4 regions of the Pseudomonas wenzhouensis genome follow, and region 4 is predicted to be linked to each of the others. Evidence: predicted binding sites of a transcription regulator. Region 4 holds the regulator's gene; each other region holds the start of a gene.
The links. The regulator FliA, encoded in region 4, starts transcription of late flagellar genes. The targets are predictions, from matches to a motif close to CTAAAGTTTNNNNNNNNNNNGCCGNTAA.
Positions count from the first base shown of each region.

Region 1: J7655_RS20540 (methyl-accepting chemotaxis protein) is a predicted target of FliA. The motif match lies at 2,572-2,599, and genes of this name have one in related genera.
Region 2: J7655_RS09300 (methyl-accepting chemotaxis protein) is a predicted target of FliA. The motif match lies at 1,486-1,513, and genes of this name have one in related genera.
Region 3: J7655_RS10805 (methyl-accepting chemotaxis protein) is a predicted target of FliA. The motif match lies at 3,740-3,767, and genes of this name have one in related genera.

Region 1 covers NZ_CP072610.1:4,403,340-4,409,120, reverse strand. Annotated here, with positions in the region: gene J7655_RS20550 (EAL domain-containing protein) at 1-1,081, opposite strand, end outside; gene J7655_RS20545 (FAD-dependent oxidoreductase) at 1,449-2,525, shown strand; gene J7655_RS20540 (methyl-accepting chemotaxis protein) at 2,671-4,461, shown strand; gene J7655_RS20535 (glutamine synthetase family protein) at 4,896-5,781, shown strand, end outside.
Region 2 covers NZ_CP072610.1:2,017,180-2,022,960, forward strand. Annotated here, with positions in the region: gene J7655_RS09300 (methyl-accepting chemotaxis protein) at 1-1,454, opposite strand, end outside; gene acnA (aconitate hydratase AcnA) at 1,635-4,376, opposite strand; gene rlmM (23S rRNA (cytidine(2498)-2'-O)-methyltransferase RlmM) at 4,644-5,699, shown strand; gene tusA (sulfurtransferase TusA) at 5,768-5,781, shown strand, end outside.
Region 3 covers NZ_CP072610.1:2,356,408-2,362,188, forward strand. Annotated here, with positions in the region: partial or broken gene J7655_RS10785 (helix-turn-helix domain-containing protein) at 24-215, shown strand; gene J7655_RS10790 (DUF3429 domain-containing protein) at 285-752, shown strand; gene J7655_RS10795 (AAA family ATPase) at 720-1,271, opposite strand; gene pnuC (nicotinamide riboside transporter PnuC) at 1,268-1,837, opposite strand; gene J7655_RS10805 (methyl-accepting chemotaxis protein) at 2,003-3,637, opposite strand; gene J7655_RS10810 (undecaprenyl-diphosphate phosphatase) at 3,902-4,732, shown strand; gene J7655_RS10815 (DUF1294 domain-containing protein) at 4,729-5,454, shown strand; one part of gene J7655_RS10820 (IS5 family transposase) at 5,507-5,781, shown strand, end outside.
Region 4 covers NZ_CP072610.1:1,915,204-1,920,984, reverse strand. Annotated here, with positions in the region: gene J7655_RS08855 (chemotaxis protein CheA) at 1-709, opposite strand, end outside; gene J7655_RS08850 (protein phosphatase CheZ) at 722-1,510, opposite strand; gene J7655_RS08845 (chemotaxis response regulator CheY) at 1,530-1,904, opposite strand; gene fliA (RNA polymerase sigma factor FliA) at 2,003-2,749, opposite strand; gene fleN (flagellar synthesis regulator FleN) at 2,746-3,576, opposite strand; gene flhF (flagellar biosynthesis GTPase FlhF) at 3,667-4,977, opposite strand; gene flhA (flagellar biosynthesis protein FlhA) at 4,989-5,781, opposite strand, start outside.

The DNA of each region.
Region 1 (5,781 bases), 2.0 Mb from region 4:
GCAGCGGAATCACTCCGGCGCGGCTCAGCGGCACCAGCAGCATCAGTACTAACGCTGCGCTCCAGCACAGCATGTAGCCCGGTGCATAGGGGCGGCGCTGGCGAATGCCGAGCACCATCAACAGCAGTTGATACAGGCCGATGGCCAGGGTCAGCAGGTTGAGCATCTGGTAGGCGTGCGGCGGGTCGATGATCACGCCGCCCAGGCTGATCAGCAGGGTGGCGGCGAACAGTGCATCGCGCAGCCAGCGCAGGCGCCCCAGTTGCAGGCCCAGGGCGCTGGCGATGAACAGCGAACTGAAGATCAGCATGCCCGCTGTGGGCAGGTTGACCAGTAACTTGGGCAACAGCGGCCACTGTGGCCAGAGCAGGCCCGGCAGGCTGTACAGGCTGGTGTTGTACAGCGCCACGCACAGCGAGGTGAGGCTGAAGTAGGCCAGTTTGGCTTCACGCAGGGTGCTGTACTTGACCAGGTAGAACACGGCCAGGGCCAGCAGCGCACCGATCAGCAGACCGCTGCGCAGCCAGCTGTGGGCAATCAGTTGCTGGCCGTGTTCGGCGCCGACCAGTTGCAGCGGCAGGTTGATCGCCGACTGGCTCTGTACGCGCAGCAGCAGGCTGTGCGGGCCGTCATCCAGGCGTGGCAGGCTGAGCAGAAACTGCGGGTAGGGCTCGCCGCGCTCACTGAATGAGCGTTTGGCGCCACTGTACAGCGGAGCGAGCGGCTGCTCGCCGTCGAACAACCAGATTTCCAGATCATCGAGGAAGGTCTGACCGATGATCAGTTGTAGGCGTTCGGCTGCGGGTGCCTGCACCTGTGCGGCGAGCCACCAGGCGCTGCGTGTGTAGCCGATGCGCGCGGTGCCCCGGACTTCGCGGCCATCAGTGGTGATTCGCTGCAGCACCTCGGCGGCGGTCAGCTGGCCGCCGGGATCTTCCAGCAGGAGACTGCGCTCGATGCTGACCGGCTGGGCCAGGTCGGCATTGCTGAGTTTCAGGAGCGGCAGGGCGTTGTCCGCCACGACCGGCATGGCACAGGCCAGGCAGAGCAGCAGGAGCAGTGAGCAAAGCGGTTGATGCATTCCGGGCGCCTTATGGCTACTACGAGGGCGCCGAAGTCCGCAGGACGCTGTCTTGTCTCAGGCGCTCGGGCGCGAAGGCAATTCTAGCCAACTGCTGGCGCAATGATTGCGCAGCGAGTCTCATCTGCTTGGATCGGACGAACAAGGATGGCTTACAGCCTGTCACAGGTTTCTCGTGGTCAACGGTTGCGGTGGTGCGGACGGGGCGACACTCTCTGCGTTCGGGTGTGACTTTGACAAGGCGTGCCGGGCGTCAGAGTGCGCAGAAAAGCAGGCGCTGCGAAGTGAGCATGAATCGGATTATCGAGCTTTCAAACGCTGGACCGGCCAGGTGCCGCGCCAGTAACGCGATGGATGCAATGAACGCATGACCCAGTACGACCTGATCCTGGCCGGGGCCGGCCATGCCCACTTGGGGGTGTTGCGCCGCTGGGCGCTGGTGGAGCGTCCGCCAGGCCGTATCGGCTTGCTCAGCCCGGGCCCGGAAGCCTGGTACGCGGGCATGTTGCCGGGGCTGATCAGCGGCCGCTTCAGCCCAGCTGACTGCCGGGTAGAGCTGCAGCCGCTGTGTCGCGCGGCCAAGGTCGAGTTGATCGAGGGCGAAATCGCCGCGCTCGATGCCGATACGCGCATCCTGCAGCTTGCGGACGGGCGCCAACTGCAGGGCGAATGGCTGTCGCTGAATGTCGGTGCCGGTATGGCCATACCGCCGCAGCAGGGCGATGCCATGCAGGTGCTGGCCGCCAGGCCGATCGAACGGCTGCTCGAAGGCTGGCAGCAGTGGCAGAGCGAGCCCCGGCGCATGGCGATTCTCGGCGGAGGTGCCGGTGGCGTGGAACTGGCTCTGGCGCTGGCCGGCCAGGTGCCGACCCTGGCGCTGTTCTGCGGTGGCTCGTTGCTCGACGGGCTGGCCCCTGGGCTGCGCCTGCGCGCGCTGGGACATTTGCGTCAGCGTGGCGTGCAGGTACGTGAGCATTGCCCGATTGGCCGCATCGAAGACGACTGGCTGCTCAGCGGCGACGAGCCGGTCTGGCGTGGGCGCCGTCTGCTGCTGGCCAGTGGCGCGCGGCCCTGGCCGTGGCTGGCAGCCAGCCAACTGAGCAGCGATGCGGCCGGCTTCATCGCCATTCGTCCAACCCTGCAATGCGAATCCCATGCGCAGATCTTCGCTGTTGGCGACAGCGCCAGTCTCGACGGCATGCGTCGCAGTGGCCGCTTCGCGGTGCGTCAGGCGCCGGTGCTCACCGCCAACCTGCAGGCGGCGCTGCAGGGCCGCCCGCTGCGTGCGTACCGCGCGCAATGGCAGAGCCTGGCCCTGCTCGCCACCGGTGACGGCGGAGCCCTGCTCGGCTGGCATGACTGGAGTGCCGGCGGGCAGCTTTACGGGCACTACAAGGACTGGCTGGACCGACGTTTCGTCAAACGCCACCGCATGGTCGGGTAGCGGCGCGGCGAAGACGTCCGAGGCCGGGATGCCGTGCCAGGGTCGGTTAATGCCTCCCGGTTAAGTGCCGATACAGCGAATAGGCACGTTGGCGCCCTGCGGCGAACTTGAGCGGGATGGGCTCGTCCTGTCGGGTACTGCTTTGATGTATGGCAGGTTGCTACCAAAGTTTTATGGTGCTGGCGCTTCCAAGCTGCTCGAATCGCGGTCATGTTGCCCGATCTGCTGGTGCATTTTTCGTCGGGCCTTTCTTATGCGTAGCCTATTGCCAGACTGCGTGGGATATTCAAGGAGAGAACCCGTCGTGACTCCGTCCGCCTACAGCGCCTCGCCGCGCACCAGAACAAGAACCCTGAGGTCGGTCATGCAAGCTGCCTTTATCCGTTCGCCGATCGCTTTCGTACTGCATGCACTGGGGCTGGCTGGGCTCATGCTCGCCTATCAGCAGATGCAGCTGCCTCTCTACGTGAGCGTGCCATCCTACTTATTGCTGGCGTTATGGCCCTGGCTGGGGCCCTGGCAGCGGCGTGACGAGCCGCAACAGGCTGCCCGGCAGGCCGCGACGGGCGACTTTGTCGAGCTGAGCCGGGGGCTGTCGCGACACACCTGCCACAACGCGCTGTCTGCCGCCAAGGTGGCCCATGCCGTGAAGCACCTGGCCGGCCGCCTGCAATCGCAACTGGCGGCGGTGCAGCAGGTCAGTCAGGCCGCCGAGGCCATCACCCACACCGAGCAGGACAGCGCCGCCCGTGCCGAACACACCCTGGTCGCTGCCCGCCATGTCCGTGAAGCCAGCGCCAACGGCCAGGCCGAGCTCAACCAGGCCATCGCGCGCATGCAGCAACTCAGTGCGCAGACCCTGGCCAGCCGCGAGCTGATCGATGGCCTGGGCAGCCGTACCGAGCAGATTGAGCAGGTCACCCAGGTCATCCAGTCCATCGCCAGCCAGACCAACCTGCTGGCGCTCAACGCCGCCATCGAGGCTGCGCGAGCCGGTGAGATGGGCCGTGGTTTTGCCGTAGTCGCCGACGAGGTGCGCAACCTGGCCGCGCGCACCGCCAGCGCCACCGAGGAAGTCAGCCAGATGATCGCCGATATCCGCCAGCAGAGCACGGCGGTGGTGGCCCACATCCAGCGCCAGAGCGTCGAGCTGGAGCAGGCGGCGCAGCAGATCGAGACCGCCGGCAGTGGCTTGCAGGGCATTGCCGAGCAGGCCGAAGAGGTCGAACAGCAGGTGGCGCAGATCAGTGCCGGCACGGCCGAAAACCATCAGTGCCTGGCCAGCCTGTCGGCTGCTGCCCTGCAATTGCAGGACGACGTGCAGAGCAGTGAAGGGCAGACACGGGAGCTGGCCGACGCTGCCGAACAATTGGTCGGCCAGGCCGAAACCGTCAGCGAGCAGCTTGCTGAGGTGGGGCTGGATGATTACCACCAGCGCGCCTATGACCTGGCCCGCGAGGGGGCTGCAGCCATCGCCGCGCAGTTCGAGCAGGACCTGCAGGCCGGGCGCATCAGCCTCGATGATCTGTTCGACCGTCATTACCAGCCGATTGCCGGCACCCAGCCGCAGAAATACCGCACACGCTTCGACCAGTACGCCGATCAGGTACTGCCGGCGCTGCAGGAGCCGCTGCTCAAGCGTCATGAAGGGCTGGTGTTCGCCATCTCCACCACCCCCGAAGGCTACGTGCCGACCCACAATGCCGCATTCAACCATCCGCCCTGCGGCGATCCGGCGGTGGATGCAACGAAGAGCCGTGGCAAGCGCCTGTTCAACGACCGCACCGGCATCCGCTGTGGCAGCCACCGGCAGGCGGTGTTGTTGCAGACCTACATGCGCGATACCGGCGAGCTGATGCATGACCTGTCGGTGCCGATCATGGTGCGCGGGCGGCATTGGGGCGGTTTGCGTCTGGGTTATCGGCCGGAGCCGTAGACTGCGCTGACTGTCGTGCGGGTCATGGTGCGCCTGGCGCACCCTGTGGATCGTTTTGCTCTGCACGGGCAGGATTGTTTAGCAGGCGTATAACCAAGCGTATGAAAAACCCGATTTAACGCACGTCAAACCCTGTGCGACGCTGCCAAACCATGATCTCCCCGGCCTGCCAAATCCATGTTCCGCTGTACTGCGCTCCAGCGCGGCGGCGTTTGTTGGAGCGCCTCAACCCGCTGCTGACGATCATCCTCGCCTTCTGGGCGCTGTGGCATTGTCGCCACGCCCGCCCGCCGGACGTCGCCCCCACCCGCTGACTCCGATGGCTGCGCCAAGCCCGCAGCCGCTGCCATGACCTTGTCTGCCTGTGCAACCCGTTCGAGACGCGAACGGGCCGTGCGGACACCGAGCGCCCACCTGGCGCAAGCGAGTGCGATATGACGACTTTCGCGGCTGTACAGGAAGCCCAGAATTTCCTGGCCAGCAATCCCGATATCGAACTGATCGAGCTGTTCATCCTCGACGCCAATGGCGTGCCGCGCGGCAAGCTGCTGCACCGCGAGGAACTGCTCGCGCTCTATGAAACGGGGCGACCGCTGCCGAGCACCATGCTCGGGCTGACCATCCAGGGTGAGGACGTCGAAGACTCCGGCCTGGTCTGGGAGGTGGGCGATATCGATTGCCGCGCCTATCCGCTGGCCGGCAGCCTGGTGCGCCTGCCCTGGCGGCAGTTGCCCACCGCTGCCGTGCAAGTGTCGATGCACCCCAGCGAAGGCCTGCCGGCCACCCCGGCCGACCCGCGTCAGTTGTTGCTGCGGGTGATCGAGCAGCTTGCAGCCGACGGCTATCACCCGGTAATGGCCTGCGAGCTGGAGTTCTACCTGCTCGACCAGAAGCGCGACGCCCAGGGCCGCCCGCAGCCGGCGCTGGACGCCGATGGCGGCCGTCCACGGCAGACCCAGGTCTACGGCCTGCGCGAGCTGGAACAGATCGAGCCGTTCCTGCGTGATCTCTATATGGCCTGCAAGGCGCAGGGCATCCCGGCGCGTACGGCGATTTCCGAGTACGCCCCCGGCCAGGTGGAAATCACCCTGGAGCATGGCCCGGCGCTGGCGGCGATGGATCAGGCGGTGCGTTACAAGCGCCTGGTCAAGGGGGTGGCCCATGCCCACGGCATGCAGGCCTGCTTCATGGCCAAGCCGTTCGCCGAGATTGCCGGCACTGGCATGCACATGCACGTCAGCCTGGCCGATGCACAGGGCAACAGCCTGTTTGCCAGTGAAGACCCCGCCGGCACGCCGCTGCTGCGTCACGCCGTTGGCG
Region 2 (5,781 bases), 100 kb from region 4:
GCGATTGTGGTGATGTTCTGGTTGATTTCGTCGGCCACGGCGCTTTGTTCCTCGGCGGCGGCGGCGATCTGGTTGGCCATGTCGGCGATGTTGGCCACCGAGTCGCTGATACCGGATAGCGCCTGATCGGCCTGCAGCACGCGCTCGACACCTTCGTCGGCCTGTTTGCGGCCGATTTCCATGGTCAGTACGGCCTCTTCGGCAGTACGTTGCAGTTTGGCGATCAGGCCGTGGATCTGTTCGGTGGATTCGGCGGTGCGCTGCGCCAGTGAGCGTACTTCGTCGGCTACCACGGCGAAGCCACGGCCCATTTCACCCGCGCGTGCGGCTTCGATGGCGGCGTTGAGGGCGAGCAGGTTGGTCTGGTCGGCGATGCCTTTGATCACGTCGACCACGCCGCCGATCTCGCTGCTGTCCCGGGCTAGGCGGGTCACGGTTTCGCCGGTGTCACCCACCGATTGCGATAGGCGCTGAATGGCTTCGCGGGTTTCGGCGGCGATGCTGCGACCTTCGCTGGTCAGGCGGTTGGCTTCCTGGGTCGCGATGGCGGTGCGGGCGACGTTGCTGGCCACTTCCTGTGTGGTGGCGGCCATTTCGTTGACGGCGGTGGCGACCTGCTCGGTCTCCTGGCGCTGGCGTTCGAGGCCGGCCGAGCTGTTGTGCGCCAGCTTGTCGGCTTCGCGCGCTTGCTGGGTCAGATGTTCGGCGGTGTCCTGCAAGCGGGTGAGGCAGGTTTTCAGGCGTGCGTCCTGGCTGAGCATGGCCATTTCCAGGCGCGCCTCGGCGCCACGGCTGTCGGTGTACATCTGCGCGATCAGCGGATCCGAGGTGGTTTGCTCTGCCAGCTTCAGCAGTCGCTTGGTGCCTCGTGTCTGCCAGGCGATACCGGCCAGGCCCAGCGGTACGGACAGGCAGGCGGCGAGGATGAAACCCCAGTTGCTGCCCATCCAGTGGCCGATCATAAAGCCGATCTGGCTGACCAGGATGAAGGGCATCCAGGCCTGCACGACGGGCAGCCACTGGTTGCTGGCAGGCACGGCAGACTTGCCGGTGTTGATGCGTCGATACAGCGTCTCGGCACGACGTATCTGTTCGGCGGTCGGCTTGACCCGGACGGACTCGTAGCCCACAACCTGGTTGTTTTCGGTGATGGGTGTGACGTAGGCGTTGACCCAGTAATGGTCTCCATTTTTGCTGCGGTTCTTGACGATACCCATCCACGGAAGCCCGCTCTTGAGGGTCGTCCACATGTGGCTGAACACGGCGGACGGCACGTCGGGGTGACGCACGATGTTGTGTGGCGCGCGCAACAGCTCTTCACGACTGAAACCACTGATGTCGACGAAGGCATCGTTACAGTAGGTGATTTGTCCCTTGAGATCCGTGGTGGAGATCAGGCGTTGTTGCGCAGGGAAGGTGCGCTCACGTTGGGTGACCGGCTGGTTGTTACGCATGGCAAGTGTCCGTCATTGTTATGCCCTTTCTTAATCGGCCGACAAGCGGTGAAGTTGAGGGCGAATCCGTTTTGCTGCGAGTGTAAACGCTTTATGACGGACGGCACGTTTATGTCGCGCCCTTGGCGCTGTCATGGTTCCAGGCAGAGCCCTGCCGCGCGGGGCGGCAGGGCAACTGCTTCAGTTGGCGATCATCTGCCGCAGCACGTAATGCAGGATGCCGCCGGCCTTGAAGTACTCGACTTCGTTGAGGGTGTCGATGCGGCAGAGCACTTCGACTTCCTCGTGCTGGCCGTCTTCGCGGGTGATGATCAGCGTTAGCGGCATGTGCGGGCGCAGCTCCACGCCCTCCAGCCCTTCGATGGCCAGCACTTCCTTGCCGGTCAGTTTCAGGCTGTTGCGGTCGGTACCGGGATTGAACTGCAGCGGCAGCACGCCCATGCCCACCAGGTTGGAGCGGTGGATACGCTCGAAGCTCTCGGCGATCACCGCCTTGACCCCCAGCAGGTTGGTGCCCTTGGCCGCCCAGTCGCGGCTGGAGCCTGTGCCGTATTCCTTGCCGGCGATGATCAGCAGCGGCGTGCCTTCGGCCTGGTAACGCATGGCGGCGTCATAGATCGCCAGCTTCTCGCCGCTGGGTACGTGCAGGGTGTTGCCGCCTTCCTCGCCGCCGAGCATTTCGTTGCGGATGCGGATGTTGGCGAAGGTGCCGCGCATCATCACTTCATGGTTGCCACGGCGCGAGCCGTAGGAGTTGAAGTTGGCCTTGTCTACTCCGTGCTCGCTCAGGTAGCGCCCAGCCGGGCTGTCGGCCTTGATATTGCCGGCTGGTGAGATGTGGTCGGTGGTCACCGAGTCGCCGAGCAGGGCAAGGATGCGCGCCTGGCGGATATCGGTGATGCGCGGCGGGTCACCGGCGATGTTCTCGAAGAACGGCGGATGCTGGATGTAGGTGGAGTCGCTTTGCCAGGCGTAGGTGTCGGCCTTGGGCACGGCGATGGCCTGCCATTTCGCGTCGCCGGCGAAGACTTCGGCGTATTCCTTGCGGAACATGGCGGTGTCGACCTTGGCGATGGCCTCGGCGATTTCGGCCTGAGTCGGCCAGATGTCTTTCAGGTACACCGGCTGGCCGTCCTTGCCGGTGCCAAGGGCGTCGCGGGTCAGATCGAGGCGCACGCTGCCGGCCAGGGCATAGGCCACCACCAGGGGTGGCGAGGCCAGCCAGTTGGTTTTCACTAGCGGATGCACGCGGCCCTCGAAGTTGCGGTTGCCGGAGAGCACCGAGGCGACGGTCAGGTCTGCCTGGGTGATGGCCTTCTCGATGGGCTCGCGCAACGGGCCGGAGTTGCCGATGCAGGTGGTGCAGCCGTAGCCGACCAGATTGAAACCGAGTTTCTCCAGATAGTGCGTCAGGCCAGCGGCATTGAAATACTCGGTGACCACCTTGGAGCCCGGTGCCAGCGAGCTCTTCACCCAGGGCTGGCGCTGCAGGCCTTTTTCCACCGCCTTCTTGGCCAGCAGGCCGGCAGCCATCATCACGCTGGGGTTGGAAGTGTTGGTGCAGGAGGTGATGGCGGCGATCACCACGGCGCCGTCTTGCAGACGATGAGTGTGGCCGTCGTCTTCGTAGTTGATACCACCGCTCTGCTGGTCGCCACCGACGGCAGTACCGCCGCCGCCCTCGTTGAGCATACGGCCTTCTTCCTTGGCCGCCGGTTTGAGTTGCAGGCCGACGAAGTCGTCGAAGGCCTGGTGAACCTGGCCGAGGGCGACGCGATCCTGCGGGCGCTTGGGCCCGGCCAGGCTGGCTTCAACGCTGCCCATGTCCAGGCTCAGGCTATCGGTGAACAGCGGCTCGTCGCCTGGCTCGCGCCATAGGCCCTGGGCCTTGCTGTAGGCCTCGACCAGCTGCACGGTGGCATCCGGACGGCCGGACAGGCGCAGGTAGCCGAGGGTGATCTCGTCCACCGGGAAGAAGCCGCAGGTGGCGCCGTATTCCGGGGCCATGTTGGCGATGGTGGCGCGGTCGGCCAGCGGCAGGTCGGCCAGGCCGTCGCCGTAGAACTCGACGAATTTGCCCACCACGCCCTTCTTGCGCAGCATCTGGGTGACGGTGAGCACCAGGTCGGTGGCGGTGATGCCTTCTTTCAGTTTGCCGCTGAGCTTGAAGCCAATCACCTCGGGAATCAGCATCGACACCGGCTGGCCGAGCATGGCTGCTTCCGCTTCGATGCCGCCAACGCCCCAGCCGAGTACGCCGAGGCCATTGATCATGGTGGTGTGCGAGTCGGTGCCGACCAGGGTGTCAGGGAAGGCGAGGGTGATGCCGTCCTCTTCCTTCGTCCATACGGTGCGCGCCAGGTACTCGAGGTTGACCTGGTGGCAGATGCCGGTGCCCGGCGGCACCACGCTGAAGTTGTCGAACGCGTGCTGGCCCCAGCGCAGGAAGGCGTAACGCTCGCCGTTGCGCTGCATTTCCAGTTCGACGTTGTCGGCAAAGGCGCTGGAGGAAGCGTAGCGGTCGACCATCACCGAGTGGTCGATGACCAGATCGACCGGCGACAAGGGGTTGATCCGCTGCGGGTCGCCACCGGCTTTGGCCATGGCATCGCGCATGGCGGCGAGATCCACCACCGCTGGCACGCCGGTGAAGTCCTGCATCAAAACGCGCGCCGGGCGGTACTGGATCTCGCGGTCGGAGGCGCGCTTGTCCAGCCAGTCGACCATGGCCTGCAGGTCCTGCGGTTGCACGGTCTGGCCGTCTTCGTTGCGCAGCAGGTTTTCCAGCAGCACCTTGAGCGACTTGGGCAGGCGGTCGATATTGCCGAGGCGCTGGGCAGCCTCGGGCAGGCTGAAATAGTGGTAGGTGGCATCGCCGACGTGCAGTTCGCGGCGGCAGTTCAGGCTATCGATGGAGGGCATTGCACATCTCCTTGGGCCCGCACGGTTCGGGCTGTGTCTGATGGCGCAGACCTTCAAGCTAGTTCGGCTTGGGCGGTCTGGCGAGCGCATATCCTTTATCGGTTGTGACGCGCTGCCGGTTTCGGGAGGGCCGGTTTTTACCGAACCGCATTCGCTGGCGGTCAGTTTGCCGAGCCGTACTTGTGGGCAGCGCATATGTAACTGGACAGGTTTAGCGGCTCGGGGTTCCTGTCTCGGGTATCATGCGCGCCTCAAGGAGCCCCTCTGATGAATACCCTGTTTCTACATTGCCGCCCCGGTTTCGAAGGCAAGGTTTGCGCCGAGATCGCCGACCTTGCCGCACGTCTGGACGTGCCGGGCTACTCCAAAACCAAGCCTGACAGCGCCTGTGCCGAGTTCGTCTGCAGCGAAGCAGCCGATACTGAGCGGCTGATGCGCAGCGTGCGTTTCAACCATTTGATCTTCCCCCGGCAGTGGGCACGTGGGGCCTACGGCAGCCTGCCGGAAAGCGACCGTATCAGCGTGTTGCTCGACGCCCTGGCTGATTATCCGGTGTGCGGCAGCCTGTGGTTGGAGGTGGTGGATACCAACGATGGCAAGGAACTTTCGACCTTCTGCAAGAAGTTCGAGGCGCCGCTGCGCAAGGCACTGCTCAAGGCCGGCAAACTGGTGGACGATGCGAGGAAGCCACGCCTGCTGCTGACCTTCAAGAGCGGCCGTGAGGTGTTCGCCGGCATCGCCGAGGCAGACAACCAGGCGATGTGGCCGATGGGCATTCCACGTCTGAAGTTCCCGCGCGAGGCGCCGAGCCGTTCCACGCTCAAGCTGGAGGAAGCCTGGCACCATTTCATCCCGCGCGAACAGTGGGATCAACGCCTGGCGCCGGGGATGACCGCCGTTGACCTGGGCGCAGCACCGGGCGGTTGGACCTGGCAACTGGTCAATCGGGAAATTCGCGTCACTGCCGTGGACAACGGGCCGATGGCCGAAAGCCTGATGTATTCCGGCTTCGTCGTGCACCAGCGCGCTGATGGCTTCACCTTCCGCCCACGGCATCCGGTGCACTGGATGGTCTGCGATATCGTCGAGAAGCCGGCACGCACAGCGGCTATGATCGAGACCTGGCTGGGCGAGGGGCTGTGCCGCGAGGCGGTGGTCAACCTCAAGCTGCCGATGAAGCAGCGCTATGCCGAAGTGCGGCGTCTGCTCGATCGCATCGAATCGGGGCTGGTCGAGCGCGGCCTGAAGGTCAGCATCGGCTGCAAGCAGCTGTATCACGACCGTGAGGAAGTGACCTGCCACCTGCGTCGGCATGGCAAGTGATGGTCTGCGCGCAGGTGACCTGAAGGTCAGCTTTGCGCGACAATGCGCGCTTGTTCGTGGAGCCCCTTATGTCTGAAGCCCT
Region 3 (5,781 bases), 440 kb from region 4:
AGCGGGCCAAGCCCTGGTTGGTCGACAGCGCCTTGCAGCCGCGCCAGAAGCACAACGATGCGCCGGTAACGCTGGAGGACTACATCCTGCGTGCCGAGTTGCAGGCGTTGAACGATGTGCTTAGCCGTTATCGCAACATGAGCCAAGCCGCGCGTACGCTTGGTGTATCCAGACCGACACTGTATCGCTTGCTGCACAAGCATCGCCTGCGTTGAGCACTATGGCTGTAACGCCCATGAAACACTGCTAATGTGCTCGCAACATCCATCACCAAGGAGTTTTTCATGCACCCGTTCGATGCCAAGAAACCGCCGCAACTGGCTTTACTGCTGGGATACGCCGGGCTGGTGCCGTTTGTCAGTGGTGCGCTGGGAATCTGGGGCATTCCCATGGGCTGGCGGCCTTTCGTGCTCGATGCCTTGCTCGATTACGCTGCCGTGATTCTGGCTTTCATGGGCGCCATTCACTGGGGCCTGGCCATGCGTGGCGAGGCGAGCGATATCAAAGCCAGGCTGCAACTGGGGCTTTCGGTGATCCCGCCCTTGCTGGGTTGGGCTGCGCTGGCGGGCGGGCTGCCGATGGCGCTGTCGCTGCCCGTTTTCCTGTTCGCCTTCATTGGCCTGTATCTGGCCGATATGCATGCAGTACGCGAGGGGCTCGCGCCGCAGTGGTATCCGGCATTGCGCAAGCCGCTTACGCTGGCAGTGTGTCTGAGCCTGCTAGTGGCCTGGGCCAGCGTGCTGATCCACTGAGCCGAGCAGCGCTGCAACCTGCTGCAGCGCGGCTTCGCGCCGTTCATCCCAGCTACCGGACAGTTGGCTGAAGCGCTGTCCGTTGGCCTGCAACCAATCGCGACAGGCCTGATGAAACGCCTGGCGCTCTGCCAGCCCTGGCTGACAACGCTGGCCGTCGCTGACCCAGGGTACGCCGGCGGGGTCGAGCAGCAGGTGTTGGTCGTAGCGACGGGCGAGCAATTCACCTTCTAGCCAGTCCGGGCAATCGCCAAACAGGCAGCGGCTCCAGAGCATGTTGCTCAGCAGGTGCGTGTCGAGAATCAGCAGCGCCGGCTGTGTTGCTCGCGCAGCATCTTCCCAGGCCAGTTGGCCGCGCGCGATGTCGCTGATGTCGGCATAGCCGGTATCGCGCTGCTGCTCATCGATGAAGTGGCGCACGTACTCGCCGACCACCAGGCCACCGAAGTGTGTCTGTATCTCTGCCGCGAGCCAGCTCTTGCCGCTGGATTCCGGCCCGGTCAGCACCAGCACTTTCATGCGGCGTACCGCAAGGCCGGGTCGCGCCGCCAGCTCAGCCAGCCGCTGACGGCCAGCGCGGTGAAGGCTGCGTAGAGTGCAGCTGTCAGGTACAGCTCGCTGTGCAGGAAGAACGCCACGTAACAGAGGTCTACCAGCACCCAAAGCGCCCAGCACTGCAAGCGCTTCTGCGCCATCCATAGCTGCGCCACCAGGCTGAAGGCCGTGAGCGCCGAATCCAGCCAGGGCGAGCTGGCATCGGTGTAGGTGGCCATCAGATGGCCGAGCAGCCAGGCGCCGAGCGCGCCGATCAGCAATCCCGCGAGGATCGCCCGTGCAGTCAGGCGGCTGACCTTGCGCCCATCATGGCGCTCACCACCACGGGTCCACTGCCGCCAGCCGTAGAGCTGCAGCGCAGCGAACAGCAGTTGCAAAAGCAGGTTGGAATACAGGCGCCAGTCATAGAACAGCCAGGCGTAGAGCAGCACCATGACCAGGCCGATGGGCCAGCACCAGGGATTCTGCTTGACGGTCAGCCATACCGCGATGATGCCGAGCCCGGCAGCCAGGAGTTCGAGCCAGGACATTCGGCATCCTCAACCATGCAAAAGGTGGCGATTGTACTGCCGTCAGCGGCTGAGCACAGCAGGGACGTACCAGACGCCAGACACTTCGATGCGCACTAACGATGAAGCGTCCGGCCGGGGCACGGCGGCTATGCTCACCGGCCCCGGATCAGATCGGTATCGGCCTCAGACGCGGAACTGGCCAAGCAGACGATTGAGTTGCTCGGCCAGTTGCTGGAGATGCTGGCTGGCTGCGTTCGACTGCTCGGCAGCTTCGGCGGTGTTGTGCGCCAACGCCGCCGTCTGCGTGATGTTCTGATTGATGTCCTCCACCACATGAGACTGCTGCAGGGTAGCGCTGGTAATCGACGCATTGAGACCCGTGAGGTTGCGCAGCGACTGGGCTATCTGAGCAAGGCTTTCACCCGCCTGGCTGGCTTGCTCCACGGTCAACTGGGAGGCGCGGCTGCTTTCATTGATCACCTTCACTGCCGCCTCGGAGTTGCCCTGCAGGCGCTCGATCATGCCCTGAATCTCGGCCGTGGAGGTTTGCGTGCGTTGTGCCAGCAGGCGCACCTCGTCGGCGACCACGGCAAAGCCTCGGCCTTGTTCGCCGGCGCGCGCGGCCTCGATGGCGGCATTGAGGGCCAGCAGGTTGGTTTGCTCGGCAATCGAGCGGATTACTTCCAGGACGCTGCCGATCTGCGTGCTTTCGCTGGCCAGCGACTGCATGACTTCCACCGCCTTGTCGATGGTGCCCGACAATTCACCAATCTGACGCAGGCTGGCATCGATATTCTGCTGCCCCTGGCGGGCCTGATCCTCGGCCGTGTGCATTTCGCTGGAGGCGTGTTCGGCATTCTTCGCCACGTCCTGCACGCCGTAGGTCACTTCGTTGACAGCGGTGGCCACCAATTCCATCTGCTGCGCCTGCTGCTGGCTATGACGCTGCGCTTCGCTGGAAATATCGCCGAGATTGCCCGCGGCCTGATCCAGCGAGCCGGCCGACTCGAGCATCTGACGGATGACGTGCCGCAGTTTGTCGGTGAAGGCATTGAAGTGGGTGGCCAGTGCGGTGAGTTCATCGCGGCCATGAGTATCGAGATTACGGGTCAGGTCGCCTTCGCCGCTGGCGATGTTGGCCATGCCGTCGACCGCTGCCTGCAGCGGTTGCACGATGCTGCGGGTAATGACGACTACCAGCCCCGTCAGCAGCACGACAATCAGAAAGCCGATGGTGATGGCTTTCAGTGCCTGCGCCTTGAACTCTGCCTGTACATCATCGACATAGACACCGGAGCCAATGATCCAGCCCCAGGGCTGGAACAGCTCGACATAGGAAATCTTCGGTACCGGGTCACTGGCGCCTGGCTTCGGCCAGCGGTAATCGACCTGGCCGGCACCCTGGCTGCGGGTGATGGCGACCATCTCGTTGAACAGCGCCTTGCCGTCCGGATCCTTGAAGCTGGGCAGGTTCTGACCTTCGAGCTTGGGATTGGTCGGGTGCATGACCATCACCGGCGTCTGGTCATTGATCCAGAAATACTCCTGGCCGGCATAACGCAGCCCGCGTATGACCTCCATCGCCTGTTTCTGGGCCTGTTCACGGTCAAGGCTGCCGGCGCTTTCCAGATCATGGAAATACTTGAGGATACCCGCCGCGCTCTGCACCACATGCTCGGTTTTTTCCGATTTGGCGAGGTAAAGATCGCTGTGTATCTGGCGCAACATATAAGCGCCCTGGAGGATCAGCGTCAGGAGGGCAAGCGCCAGAATCAACCACAGGCGACGGCTGATGGGGAGACTGCGTAAATGGTTCATGGGCGAATACCGGATTGTTGTAATTGTCAGCGTCAGGGCAACCCCGAGCAGTACTGGCGATACTGTGCATCGGGGCATTATTCACGCCAGTTGTCTGATAGCATTCCGGCCGCCAGGCGCAGAACCTGAGTGATTGGCGAGCCAGGCGCTGCTTCTGCCAGGACGCACGCGCAGGAACCTGCGTAGCGTATTTATGTCCCACGGCGGGCTGTATTGCATTTTCGAGTTTACGCGCGGCGGAGTCGTCGCGCTTTGGGGGAGTTGATGGATATCTGGATGGCCTTTCAGGCTCTGATTCTGGGCATTGTGGAAGGGCTGACCGAGTTCTTGCCGATTTCCAGCACCGGGCACCTGATCGTGGTCGGAGACTTGCTGGGTTTCAACGGTCAAACGGCAACCGCATTCAAGATCATTATCCAGCTTGGCGCCATTCTGGCGGTGATCTGGGAGTTCCGGGCCAAGGTGCTCGGTGTGGTGGTCGGGCTGCCCAATGAGCCCAAGGCCCAGCGTTTCACCTTCAATCTGCTGTTGGCGTTCATCCCGGCCGTGATATTCGGCCTGGCCTTCGCCGATCTCATCGAGCACTGGCTGTTCAACCCCATTACCGTGGCCATGGCGCTGATCATAGGCGGCATTATCATGCTCTGGGCAGAGAAGCGCGATCATACTATCCAGGCCGAAACGGTCGACGACATGGACTGGAAGCTGGCCCTGAAGGTTGGTTTCGCCCAGTGCCTGGCGCTGATTCCGGGTACGTCGCGTTCGGGCGCTACCATCATCGGCGGCCTGGTCTTCGGGTTGTCGCGCAAGGCCGCGACCGAGTTTTCCTTCTTCCTGGCCATGCCGACCATGGTGGCGGCCACGGTCTATTCGCTGTTCAAGTACCGCGACATTCTGCAGATGAGCGACCTGCCAATCTTCGCCATCGGCTTCGTCAGCACCTTCATCGTGGCGATGATCACCGTGCGTGCCTTGCTCAAGTTCATCACCAACCACAGCTATGCGGTATTCGCCTGGTATCGCATTGCCTTCGGCCTGGTGATTCTGGCGACCTGGCAGTTGCACCTGATCGACTGGAGCACCGCTCAGCCGTGATGGACAACGAGCGCAAGGGGCGCCTGAAAAGCTGGGATGATGCCAAGGGCTTTGGCTTCATCCAGCCGGCAAACGGCGGTGCTGACGTTTTCGCGCACATTTCCGTCATGCGCGGTGATCGCCGCCCGCAGCCCGGGGACGATGTGCTGTTCATCGAAGGGCGCGACGAGCGTGGTCGGCCACGTGCCGCGCACCTGCGTCTGGCCGGCGAACTGAGCCTCGACCGCCAGGCCATCCGGCGCAAGCCGAAAACCCCGGACAATGCTGCACCGGCGCAGCCAAAACCCGCTGCCAAACCTGCACGCAGAGCGGCGACACAGTCAGGCGGCATCCACAGCCCAGGCAGCAAGATCGTCCTGTTTGCCTTGCTCTGCGTATTGCCAGTGCTCGCTGCCCTGCAGCTGTTCGGCAAGGGGCTCTGGTGGCTGGCGCCGCTGTACCTGTCGGCCAGCCTGCTGAGCTTCGTGCAGTACTGGCTGGACAAACGCAACGCCCAGAGCGGTGCTCAGCGCACGCCGGAGAACACCCTGCATCTGGTCGAACTGCTCGGCGGCTGGCCAGGCGCGCTAATCGCTCAGCAAGTCTTTCGTCACAAGACGCGCAAGGCCTCCTACCAGACGGTTTTCTGGCTGATCGTCGGCTTGCACCAGCTACTCTGGATCGACCTGCTGCTGTTCGATGGCATCTACGTACTAGACCACCTGCCTTCATTGGTGCACTAGGGCCTGTTAACGCTAATTAGCTTCAAGTCTCTCCATGCGTGATACTTCGCGCATGGAAATTACCCCCGAACAATTCTCGATCATTGAGCATTGCTTCCCGCGACAGCGGGGCAACGTAAGTCTGTCCAATCTGAACGTGTTGAACGCGATCCTCTATGTCGCTGAGCATGGCTGCAAGTGGCGCGGCTTGCCGAAGCGCTTTGGCAATTGGCACACCATCTACACCCGCATGAGCCGCTGGTCGAGGTCGGGTGTGTTGGATCGGGTGTTCGCCCAGTTGCAGCAATCCCAAATTGTCCGGATCAAGATCGAGGCGGTGTCCCTGGA
Region 4 (5,781 bases):
GATCGAGCAGTGCTTCGAACTCGTCATCGGTAATTTCATCACCGGCCGGGGCGGCAGCAGGCGCCGCAGCAACCTCGGCTGTGACGGTGAACTGGCCCTTGCCATGCAACTGGTCGAGCAGCGACTCGAACTCGTCGTCGGTGATCTCATCGGCCGCCGCACCTGACTCGGCCGTTTCAGCAGCCGGCGCCTCACCCAGCGCACCGAGCAGCTGTTCGAACTCACTGTCGGTGATGTCGCCCGATGCCACCGGCGCAGAGACCGGTTCAGCTTCGGGTTCCGCCTCAGCCGCAGCCGGCACTGCCGCCTCTGCCGCACCACCAGGCTCGGCAAGACGCGCCAGGGCTGCCAGCAGTTCTGGGGAAGCAGGCGTCGGCTCGCGGCGCTCACGCACCTCGCCGAACATGCCGTTGACAGCATCAAGAGCCTCGAGCACCACATCCATGAGTTCCGAATCGACGCGCCGCTCACCCTTACGCAGGATGTCGAAGACGTTTTCGGCGATATGGCAGCACTCCACCAACTCATTGAGCTGGAGGAAGCCCGCCCCGCCCTTCACGGTATGGAAACCGCGAAAGATGGCGTTGAGCAGGTTCATGTCGTCCGGCCGGCTTTCCAGCTCGACCAACTGTTCGGACAACTGTTCGAGAATCTCGCCGGCCTCTACCAGGAAATCCTGGAGAATCTCTTCATCGGCGCCGAAGCTCATATTGTGTGCTCCTTAAAAGCCCAGGCTGGACAGCAGGTCATCGACATCGTCCTGACTGGAGGCGACGTCATCACGCTTATCGGCATGAATCTGCGGACCTTCACCCCGCGATGGCTCTTTTGATTTTTCCCGTTCGGTACGCAGCGCTTCGTGGTCGTGCTGAATACCGGCAAAACGGTCGACCTGACTGGCCATGAGCATCAGCTTGAGCAGGTTGCTTTCGACTTCGGTCACCAGTTGCGTGACGCGTTTGATCACCTGACCGGTAAGGTCCTGGAAATCCTGCGCCAACAAAATGTCGTTGAGGTGCGCAGAGAGCTTGGCACCGTCGCGCTCGCTGCGGGCGAGGAACAGCTCGACGCGCTTGGCCAGCTCACGAAAACCGTCGGCACTGATTTCACGACGCATGAAGCGGCCCCACTCGATGCTCAGGCTCTGTGCTTCATCGCTCAGATCGTTGACCAGCGGGGCGCTCTGCTCGACCAGATCCATGGTGCGGTTGGCGGCTTTTTCCGTCATGGTCACGACGTAGTTCAGGCGCTCGGTCGCGTCGGCGATCTGTGACAGCTCCTGGGCATGCGGCATGCGCGGGTCGATTTGGAAATTGACGATGGAGTTGTGCAGCTCACGGGTGAGCTTGCCAACCTCATGATAGAGACCGTGATCACGAACCTTGTTGAGCTCGTTGATCAGCTGTATCGCGGCTCCGAAATTGCCTTGTTCGAGGCTATCTACCAGATCGCGGGCATTGCTTTTCAGGGTCGACTCGAGGTCGCCCACAGTGGAGTCATCGTGTTCCATAGCACCCTCGCGGCTGACATCAGCCGTTTACCCGCTCGAAGATCTTTTCGATCTTTTCCTTCAGCACCTGGGCAGTGAAGGGTTTGACCACATAACCGTTCACCCCGGCCTGGGCCGCCTCAATAATCTGATCGCGCTTGGCCTCAGCGGTCACCATCAGTACCGGCAGGTGCTTGAGGCGCTCATCGGCCCTCACCGCGCGCAGCAGGTCGATGCCAGTCATACCGGGCATGTTCCAGTCGGTCACCAGAAAATCGAAGCTGCCGCTTTGCAGCATCGGCAGTGCCGAGGTGCCGTCGTCGGCTTCTGCGGTGTTGGTAAAACCCAAGTCACGCAAGAGGTTCTTGATGATCCGTCGCATCGTCGAAAAATCGTCAACGATGAGGATTTTCATGTTCTTGTCCAAGTCGACCTCCGTACAGTCCCAAACGTATTGCGCGTGCAACTACGTTCTTTAATCGTGAAAACCGCTAATGCCTGAGAGCGTTGCCTTCAGCCTGTACGCCATTCACTCAGTCGCGAGCGCAAACGCGCCGCACACTGACTATGTATCTGACTGACGCGCGACTCGCTAACCCCCAGCACTTCACCGATTTCCTTCAAGTTCAGTTCTTCATCGTAATACAGCGCCAGCACCAGACGTTCACGCTCAGGCAGACCGGCAATGGCATTGGCCAAAGCCGCCTGGAAGCGTTCGTCTTCGAGGTCCCGCGAAGGTTCGAGGTGGGTATGCCCGGCGTCTTCGTGCAAACCGCCGTGTTCGCCGTCCTGCAGCAGGTCGTCGAAACTGAACAGGCGGCTGCCCAAAGTGTCGCCAAGGATGCCGTAGTAATCCTCCAGACTCAATTGGAGTTCGGCCGCAACTTCGTGATCTTTAGCGTCGCGTCCGGTTCTTGCTTCAACGACACGAATCGCGTCGCTGACCATACGGCTGTTGCGGTGTACCGAACGTGGCGCCCAATCGCCCTTGCGCACTTCGTCGAGCATGGAGCCGCGAATGCGAATACCGGCGAACGTCTCGAAACTGGCCCCCTTGCTGGAGTCGTATTTGCGCGAGGCTTCGAGCAGGCCGATCATGCCGGCCTGAATCAGGTCATCGACCTGCACACTGGCGGGCAGACGTGCCAGCAAGTGGTAGGCAATACGCTTGACCAGCGGCGCATAGCGCTCGATCAACTGGTGCTGGGAGTCCTGCGCCTGAGCCTTGTTATACATACGAAGTCCGGAGGCTGCTGTCATATGGCCGAGTCTGCAGTCGGTTGTTGCACCAGACGCTCGACGAAAAACTCCAGATGGCCACGGGGATTGGCCGGCAACGGCCAGGTATCGACCTTCTGAGCGATCGCCTTGAACGCCAGAGCGCACTTGGATCGAGGGAAGGCTTCATAGACGGCGCGCTGCTTCTGCACGGCCTTGCGCACACACTCATCGTAGGGCACGGCGCCAACATACTGCAGGGCGACATCGAGGAAGCGATCCGTCACCTTGGTCAGCTTAGCAAACAGATTGCGGCCTTCCTGCGGACTATGGGCCATATTGGCCAGAACGCGGAAGCGACTGATGCCGTGGTCACGGTTGAGCAGCTTGATCAACGCATAGGCATCGGTGATCGAGGTCGGCTCATCGCAGACCACCACGAGAATTTCCTGAGCGGCACGGACGAAGCTGACCACGGCATCACCGATGCCGGCGGCGGTGTCGATCACCAGCACGTCGAGGTTCTCGCTGATGTCGCTGAAGGCCTGGATCAGCCCGGCATGCTGCATCGGCGTGAGGCTGACCATGCTCTGCGTGCCGGAGGCAGCCGGCACGATACGGATACCGCCCGGCCCCTGCAGGAGGACGTCGCGCAGGTCGCACTCACCGGCAATCACATCGCCCAGGGTGCGTTTGGGGGTCAGGCCCAGCAATACATCGACATTGGCCAGGCCCAGGTCGGCGTCCATCAACATCACCCGACGACCAAGGTCAGCCAGGGCCATGGACAGATTGACCGATACGTTGGTCTTGCCAACACCGCCCTTGCCGCCGGTCACTGCGATCACCTGTACGGGATGCATACCCATGTTCTCTTTACACCTTGTCTAACTTCGACGTGGCCCTCGGGCCGTTCACTCCCACGCACCTGCGCGAGAGGGTGCAACACTGCCGCTATTTCAGCCGGCGCGCTGCGCCGGGTTGTGGTAGAGACCGGCGAACATCTGCGCCATGGCCTCTTCACTCGGCTCCTCGGCAGCCTGCAGACCGACTGCACGGCTGACCAGCTGATGACTGCGCGGTACCTGCAGATCGTCAGGAATGCGCGGACCATCTGCCACATAGGCTACCGGCAGTTGCTGGCCTATAGCCAGACCTAAAACCTCGCCCAGGCTTGCGGCCTCGTCCAGTTTCGTCAGTATGCAGCCAGCAAGACCGCAGCGCTTGTAACTATGGTAGGCGGCTTTGAGCACTTGACTCTGACTGGTTGCAGCCAGAACCAGATAATTCTTCGCCCTGATGCGCGGCGAGGCCAGGCTTTCCAGCTGGAGGCGCAGCGCCGGATCATTGCCGGGCAGGCCGGCAGTATCGACCAGCACCACACGCTTCTTGCTCAGGGGCGCCATTGCCTGCAGCAAAGACTGACCAGGGTCGATCTGAGTCACCGAAACACCAAGAATGCGCCCCAGGGTCTTGAGCTGCTCCTGCGCGCCGATGCGAAAGCTGTCCATGCTCACCAGGGCGACCTGTTGCGCGCCGTACTTAAGCACATAGCGTGCGGCCAGCTTGGCCAGTGTCGTGGTCTTGCCCATGCCGGCCGGGCCGACCAGTGCAATGACCCCACCCTCCTCCAACGGCTCCACCTTGGGTGTCTTGATCGCGTGTGCCAGGTGCGCCAGCAGCATGCGCCAGGCCTGGCGCGGTTCAGCCACGCCCGCCACCTTGCTCAGCAGGGCCTGCGACAGCTCGGCAGAAAGCCCCATGCGCTGCAGGCGACGCCACAGATTGGCCTGCTGCGGACGACGATTCTGCAGTTGTCCCCAGGCGATCGACCCCAGTTGCACCTCAATCAGCTCACGCAGGCCGTGCAGCTCGAAACGCATGGCCTCCAGGGCACGGGGATCGACCGCAGGCGCGGCAGGTGCGGCAACGTCTAGCGGGCGCTGCGGCTTGACCGGAGTTGCCGGCAGCTCGGGCGCCAACAACGACTCGTTGGCGAACAGTTGGCGATCCTTGCCGGCATCCTGTACTGCACGCGTGCTCAGCTCGGCCTGGGCACTGGCAATGCGTGCCTGGGTCTTGCGCAGCTCGGCTTCCAGCGCCGGGTTCGGACGCACGGGTGCCGGCACCTGATAATCCAGCGCAGCAGTCAGCTCGACGCCACCGGCGACACGGCGATTGCCGATGATCGCGGCATCAGCGCCCAGTTCGTCACGCACCAGTTTCATGGCGGTCCGCATATCGACAGCGAAGAAGCGTTTGACCTGCATGACCCTTTACCTCAGTTCTGGCCGACCGTAGCGACTATGGTGACCTGCTTGTTGTCCGGAATTTCCTGGTAGGCCAGCACATGCATGCTGGGTACCGCCAGCCGCGCGAAGCGCGACAACATCGCCCGGACGGGCCCGGCCACCAGCAGAATCACCGGCTTGCCGAGCATTTCCTGGCGCTGCGCCGCTTCCACCAGGGAACGCTGCAGCTTCTCGGCCATGCCCGGTTCGAGGAGGATGCCATCCTCGCTGCCCTGACCGGCCTTCTGCAGACTATTAAGCAATATCTGTTCCAACCTTGGTTCCAGGGTGATCACAGGCAGCTCCGGCTCTAGTCCCACGATGCTTTGCACGATTGCGCGGGCCAGCGACACCCGCACGGCGGCGACCATGGCGGCGGGATCTTGACTCTTCGGTGCGACGTTGGCGATGGCTTCGGCGATGGTACGGATGTCGCGTACCGGTACCTGCTCCTGCAACAGCGCCTGCAGCACCTTGAGCAGCGTCGACAGCGACACCAGGCCTGGCACCAGCTCTTCGGCCAGCTTCGGCGAACTCTTGGCCAGCAACTGCATGAGTTGCTGCACTTCCTCATGCCCGAGCAGCTCGTGGGCATGCTTGTGCAGGATCTGGTTGAGGTGAGTGGCGACCACCGTGCTGGCATCGACCACCGTGTAGCCGAGCGATTGCGCCTGATCACGCTGATTGGCGTCGATCCACACGGCCTCCAGACCGAACGCCGGATCCTTGGCGGCAATACCATTGAGCGGGCCGAACACCTGGCCGGGGTTGATCGCCAGTTCG